2 regions of the Paenibacillus sp. MAH-35 genome follow, and region 2 is predicted to be linked to the other one. Evidence: a T-box and tRNA genes for the amino acid it is inferred to sense, from the RefSeq annotation. Region 2 holds a T-box; the other holds one or more tRNA genes.
What was found. The T-box of region 2 lies ahead of leuS (leucine--tRNA ligase). A T-box ahead of a tRNA ligase gene usually reads a tRNA of that ligase, here a tRNA-Leu.

Region 1 (3,407 bases), on a different contig from region 2:
GATTGAAGGCAACATTACCGTCCGCGAAGCGCTGAAAGAATGGCAAACGGCCGGAGATGCGGCGCTGAAGCAGATGAAGGATAATCCTAACGCTCCGATCAACATCATGCCCGGCGGCGGCCCGATGATGATGCCGGCGTTCTAATCGATGAAGGATGCCGGATCGCCGACTGAGGCGGTCCGGTTTTCGCATTTTCCGACAATTTCCGGGAAGTCCATGCTATAATGAACCTATGTCTGACATCGAAGGGGAGATTCCAATGCGGAAACGGGTCCACAGCAAAGATGTAAAGGAAGCTGCACTGCGCAAGCTGCAGGAGCGCGGCGTACAGCTTGAAGATATCGCTCATATCGTCTATGAGATGCAATCTCCCTATAATGCGGGTTTGAAGCTGCAGTTGTGCCTGGAAAGCGTTCGGGCGGTGCTGGAGAAGCGCGAGATACAGCATGCGATATTGGTGGGGATCGAGCTCGACCAGCTGGCTGAGAAACAGATGCTGTCCGAACCGCTGCAGTCGATCGTCGAGACGGACGAAGGGTTGTTCGGCTGTGACGAGACGCTGGCGCTTGGCTCGGTATTCGGCTATGGGAGTATTGCTGTTACGACGTTCGGTCATTTGGACAAGCATAAGGTCGGAGTGATCAAGCGGCTTGATACGAAAAGCGGGAACGGCGTCCATACGTTCCTCGACGATCTGGTGGCGAGCATCGCGGCTTCCGCGGCCAGCCGGATCGCTCACCGGATGCGCGACGAGGAGGAGCGCCTGGAGGCGGTCGATAACCCTGCGGTGCTTCGGGGAGAGCATGCGGGCTGAATAAACGGTATAGAACCTCTCACGCAGAGATGCGGGGAGGTTTTTTTGCGGCCTTTTTCGTTTATAGCGGGGGCGTAAGCGTTAGGGCAAATAGCGTGCTTCTGAAACTTTTTGCATAGAATCGTACCGATTCCGGTAAAAAAATGGGGGAGATGGGATATGCTAATGAGAGAACAAAATCAAAGAAAGGATCGGTCGGAATTGAAGATGCAATGGGTGTACTGGGTCAAGCTGTATGAAAGCAAATTCCAGGCGGGTTGTCTGGCCAAGCGGATGGAAGAGGATTGGTGGATCTACGGCTACGAATGCCCGCAGTCGGTGGAAGTGTTCAGGTCCAAGAAAGGCCGGTTCGGCGTCCGGTATCAGCTGTAGGGAACAAGAAAACTTACGTACCGTACCAATAAGTGAAAAAAATATTGACATCCACTCTTCATATGGTGTATATTTATTTTTGTCGCTGTCGCGAACAGGACAGCATTTCCAAACGACGCGGGGTGGAGCAGCCCGGTAGCTCGTCGGGCTCATAACCCGAAGGCCGCAGGTTCAAATCCTGCCCCCGCAATAATCTTTTCCGCTCATTGGGGCCCTTAGCTCAGTTGGTTAGAGCGGTCGGCTCATAACCGATTGGTCGGGGGTTCGAGTCCCTCAGGGCCCACCAGAAATAGCATGCGGCAATCATAGATTGATAGGAACGTCCATACATACATGCCGGGGTGGCGGAATGGCAGACGCACAGGACTTAAAATCCTGCGGGGGCAACCCCGTACGAGTTCGAGTCTCGTCCTCGGCATAAACCTACAATCCAAAAACACAAAACGCTTAGTTAAAGACAGTGGGAGTTGATTCCCGTCGATAACTCGGCGTTTTTTTGTACAGGCGAACCGGGTTCGACCTGGTTTTTGAGTGTAAACTTCAAGAGAACAGACTGCTTCCGGGATGTGTCCATGATGATCATTGAAAGTCTTGTCGACCGCAAAAACCAGGCGCCGTTAACGGTGCTGCTTAAACTGAAAAAGGGCGACCCGGTCGATATGCGGCTGGAGGACGGTTCCTGGAAGGTATATGCGCACAACGCCTATCTGGGGGCGATCCCCGATACCTATGAAATAATCGGGAGCCGCTATCAGCATGCGGTCATTACCAAAATGGAGCGGACCGTTACGGTGAATTTCTCGCTGCGATGTGTAACGGTTCAAGAACTCCAAGCGCATGCGGAGAAGCAACGTGTGGAGACGGAACAATACAAGAAGAAGTATATCAAATATCAAAAAGAAAAAGAGTCGGACAAATATAGACCGGGCACCTCCAGCGGCGTTAGTCTGTACGATAAAGAGCTGGATAAAGAGTTAACTTGGAATTATGACCCCGAGCCGTGACTTTGTCAAGTTTCGTTATAAAGCAGTGTATATGTGAAAGTAGTTGCATAGCAGTTGATCTGTAACGTCAGGAAAAGAGAGCTCAGCGGTTAACCGACTGCCAGGGGCTCTCTATTGTTATCAATGATCTGGCAGCATCGAGGAGAATCGTTATGGTTGGCGGAGTCTTGGCCATCGGTATTGCTTTGGGGTCACTCACCGTGAAAACAATCAGTGCTTCTCAGATGGACAACAGTCAGGATCATCCTTCGACCGCCTACTCGGTAAATGAACGCGGCCAAACGTATGGTACAGCAGTAAATGCGCGTACGCCTGAAGAAAGACCGGATTTGATGAAAGCGATCGGAGAGGGTGGAGTATCCGGTTACATATTGAAAAAGGATTTAGAGGGGTAATGCCAAAAACACCGGAAGAGGCAATCGCTTTGATGAATAATCAGATAGCGGAAGGCGGAAGAACAATCCACTTGTATAAAGAAGACGGTAAAACCGTGATTGGCGTTTATAAGATCGGTTTAGGGAACGTTGTTAAGAACCGAAAAGAATAGTACCAGTTAAAATTCAGCAGCCTTGGAAGTGAAGTATTCTTGGCTGCTGTTTTATTTTAATTTTGAAATGAAACAGGACGAGATTCTGATTGTCGAATGCAATTGCAATTTCATCCCCCTCGATAACTTGAAACCCTGAGCTTAAACCCGCGGCAACAAAAAAAGAACTCCGGCCAAGAGCGTCCGCTCTGCCGAAGTTCCCGGGTGAAGCTTATCTTACAACGCGTCGGAAGACGAAGTCGATCCGGCGGCCGGCTGCAACACCGGCTTATAGGTTGAGGCGACGTAGGTGTCGATTTTGGCCTCGCTGATCACTTGCGGATACATCTTATCCGGATCGGGCTGATGAAGCTTGTAGGAGATCAACGCTTGGCCGTCAAGGGTGAACTCGATGTTCGATACCGAGATTCCGTATCCGGGATGCGGTCGGTTGCTCCAGGTTAAGGTTACTTTGTTCACATCGTCGTTTACTTTCGTAACCGACAGCGATACGTCCGGATCTACCGCCGGAACGGGTTTGATCGGTTCGTGCTTTTTGGCGAACAAAATCGCTTGGTTCAGCAGACGGGCGGCTTCGCTGCGCGTAATTTCGTGTTTCGGATAAAAATATCCGTCGTCAAGCTCGGTAATTTTGCCGAGCACCAGATGCTGGATGCTGTTCATGTAGGC
Region 2 (3,407 bases):
GCAGCCATTCCTTCTGCTTCTCCGGCGAACACAGCTGCTCGCTGTTGTGCGGGTCGATAAACCGCAAATAATACCAGCAGCTTCCCGCCCATTGCGGCATCGTGTTCGTCTCGCGCTTCGCCGGTTTGCCCGTCTCCGGATCGACCGTATTCACCCAATCGGTGACGTTCGCCAGCGGCGATTCTCCCGTACCGGACGGACGGATCTCATCCACTTCCGGCAGCAGCAGCGGCAATTGATCTTCCGGCACCGGCTTCATCGTGCCGTCTTCCAGATGCAGAATCGGAATCGGCTCGCCCCAGTAACGCTGACGGCTGAACAGCCAGTCGCGCAGACGGTACGTCACTTTGCCTTGTCCTTTGCCTTCGGCTTCCAGCCATCCGATCATCTTGGCGATCGCCTGTTCATTGTCCAGGCCGTCGAGCAGACCGGAGTTCACATGCGCGCCGTCGCCGGCGAACGCTTCCTTCGATACGTCTCCGCCTTGCACGACCTCGATGACCGGCAGCACGTACTGCTTGGCGAACTCCCAGTCGCGCTGGTCGTGTCCCGGAACGGCCATAATCGCACCGGTACCGTAGCCGCCGAGCACATAATCGGCGATCCAGACCGGCACCTTGGCTCCGTTCACCGGATTGATCGCATACGCGCCCGTGAAGACGCCGGTTTTTTCCTTCGCCAGATCGGTGCGCTCCAGATCACTCTTCGTTGCCGCTTTGTCCTGGTAAGCTTTGACCGCCGCAGACTGATCCGCAGTCATAATCGCAGCGACCAGCTCATGCTCAGGAGCAAGTACACAGTAGGTGGCTCCGAACAGCGTATCCGGACGCGTCGTGAACACCGTCAGGCTGCGGCCCGCATGACCGTCGATCTCGAAAACTACCTCGGCTCCGGTCGACTTGCCGATCCAGTTGCGCTGCATATCCTTGATGCTTTCCGACCAGTCGAGCTCTTCGAGATCCTCGAGCAGCCGTTCGGCGTATTCGGTAATTTTGAGCACCCATTGGCGCATCGGCTTGCGGATGACCGGATGGTTGCCGCGTTCGCTGAGCCCGTCGATGACTTCCTCGTTCGCCAGCACCGTACCGAGCGCCGGACACCAGTTCACCGGCACTTCCGCTACATAGGCAAGCCCTTTTTTGTACAATTGTATGAAAATCCACTGCGTCCATTTGTAATAATCCGGATCGGTCGTGCTGAGCTCGCGGTCCCAGTCGTACGAGAAGCCGAGCGACTTAATCTGCCGGCGGAAGTTGTCGATATTAACGAACGTAATGTCGCGCGGGTGTTTGCCCGTATCGAGCGCATGCTGCTCGGCAGGAAGACCGAACGCGTCCCAGCCCATCGGATGGAGCACGTTGTACCCTCTCATCCGCTTGTAGCGGGAGACGATATCCGTCGCCGTATACCCTTCCGGATGACCGACGTGCAGCCCGGCCCCGGACGGGTAAGGGAACATGTCGAGCGCGTAAAACTTCGGCTTTTGCGTACTTTCGAGCACCTTGAACGTTTTGTTGCGATCCCAGTACTGCTGCCATTTCGGTTCGACCGCAAGCGGGTTGTAGCCTTGCGTTCCGGTTGGCGTTTGATTGGACGTTTCGTTGATTTGCGTCATCAGCGCTTCCTCCTTGATATGCTTCATTGTGACCGTTGCCGGGCCGCTTATGTAGGCGACGCAGGATCGTTCTGCTGTACCGAACTGCCCGCTCCGGCCTATACAAACCAAAAAACCTCCCGTCGCTAGCGTTATCGCTAGGGACGAGAGGTTGTAATTCCCGTGGTACCACCCTAGTTGACCTCTGCCGTACTTCGGCAGTTGCCCACTCTCCCCCTTAACGCGGGGATACGTTCCGGCTTTCCTTCCCGCCGCACCCTTGTTACGGGGAACTGCGCGATCCGGGTTATGCCGTCGGCTCCGAGGCGAGTTCGTTCATCCCATTTACCGGCTTGCACCTCTACCACCGGCTCTCTGCGCAAAATGAGAATCAAACTACTGCTCCTCTTCCATGCCTGTAATCGATATGGAACTTTCAAATATTATAAAGGCAAACGTGCGGGAAGTCAAGCGCGCCGAATTTGAACTGTCCTACCGAATGAACATCTCGCGAAGGTCAGTTGCATGTCTACACATCATCTGCAGCTTCAATCGGTTAACTGACTTTCCCCTAATAGAGAGTACTGGGACAAAGGGTTGGAGTTGTCCGATTGAGGCTCTAGCGGCTAGCAGGAAACATTCGTTGTGACGCAACTTCGGCTTGCGAGTAGAAAGAAGCCGTCAACTTACCTTCAAACACTAAGACTGAGTTTACACGTAGGATATCGCGTCTGCCTCCCCGAAGGATCGTTCCGAATCCTGTTGAATCTGCATCGTTACCGTGGCTCCATTATAGTCATAATGCGTTTCATTATATCTGCAGGCAATAAGTACCTTTTATTTTCGTAAACGAGGATTGTTCCTTCCGTTGTTTCTTGCTGTATTTTCATTTCCGCACGCTTTTGCCTGTTGTTATACGGCATCCCTTCTGCCGATGTTAAAAAAACTAGACAATATTTCGTTGGCATTTCTGCTTTATCGCTCGGATCTGCTTGAGCTATGGACAGTTCATCAATCATATTCTGAATCTTCTCCAAATCAGTGGTTTGGTATCGTAACTCTCTTTCTCCAGTAATATCGTTAATTTTGTAGAGTTCAACTAGATCCAAATAATCGAACTGGGTATGGAAGACGCGATTCAATGTTTGTTCAGTTTTCGACTTTAGTGGCGAGGAGTCGGTGCAGCCAAATAGCAGCACGGAAACTAGCAAAATCCCAAGTAGCCGATAGATTCTGATCACCTCTAAAATAGTTGGACTCCCCCACCGAAGGGGGCGGAATTTGTATCACGCACAGATTCGGTGGGGGATTGATTAGCAATAGTATTGATGCCACCAGGCAACATATAAAGCCCAACCTGGATGCGGCCAGAAATAGGCATGTATTTCAGGATTTGGCTCATTTTCTTGACGTATGACCCTATAGGTATCATCAGTATTAGTTGCAATTACCATCTGATTTCTAAATACACAATTTAAACAATCCTTAAATTCAACACACTTTGTAAAATCTCTAGCTGGATTTTCAGCTTCGCCTCCTCCCGCATACGCAGCAGTTCTATGATATCCGCTATTTGTTGCAAAATTCTGTGCTGAAGTTAAATCTGTGCTGGCAATCATGACTTCTCTTGCTGGACAATCGTCAGGATCCTCGTTATTTCCGGGTCTACAGGTAAGAATTCCACCTCTCGGGCTATAATCGAGAGATTCAGATTGATTGTTGGTTCTGTCAGTTGCCAGCGAGAGAAAATAGTTTTTGAATTCTTCAGAAATTTCTATATCCAGTATTGACTCGCCGCTTAAAGTTCTAATAA

Region 1: it encodes a tRNA-Leu, which carries the amino acid that the T-box ahead of leuS (leucine--tRNA ligase) is inferred to sense. The anticodon was not compared.

The regions. Positions count from the first base shown of each region.
Region 1 covers NZ_JBYUPU010000006.1:199,870-203,276, forward strand. Annotated here, with positions in the region: gene AC3Y2E_RS08835 (extracellular solute-binding protein) at 1-145, shown strand, start outside; gene AC3Y2E_RS08840 (phosphatidylglycerophosphatase A family protein) at 261-815, shown strand; gene AC3Y2E_RS08845 (hypothetical protein) at 981-1,187, shown strand; tRNA gene AC3Y2E_RS08850 (tRNA-Met) at 1,304-1,377, shown strand; tRNA gene AC3Y2E_RS08855 (tRNA-Ile) at 1,397-1,473, shown strand; tRNA gene AC3Y2E_RS08860 (tRNA-Leu) at 1,523-1,605, shown strand; gene AC3Y2E_RS08865 (hypothetical protein) at 1,760-2,191, shown strand; gene AC3Y2E_RS08870 (hypothetical protein) at 2,344-2,586, shown strand; gene AC3Y2E_RS08875 (hypothetical protein) at 2,586-2,738, shown strand; gene AC3Y2E_RS08880 (S-layer homology domain-containing protein) at 2,955-3,407, opposite strand, start outside.
Region 2 covers NZ_JBYUPU010000003.1:46,504-49,910, forward strand. Annotated here, with positions in the region: gene leuS (leucine--tRNA ligase) at 1-1,615, opposite strand, end outside; T-box leader at 1,752-2,016, opposite strand; gene AC3Y2E_RS03790 (hypothetical protein) at 2,371-2,613, opposite strand; gene AC3Y2E_RS03795 (hypothetical protein) at 2,908-3,407, opposite strand, start outside.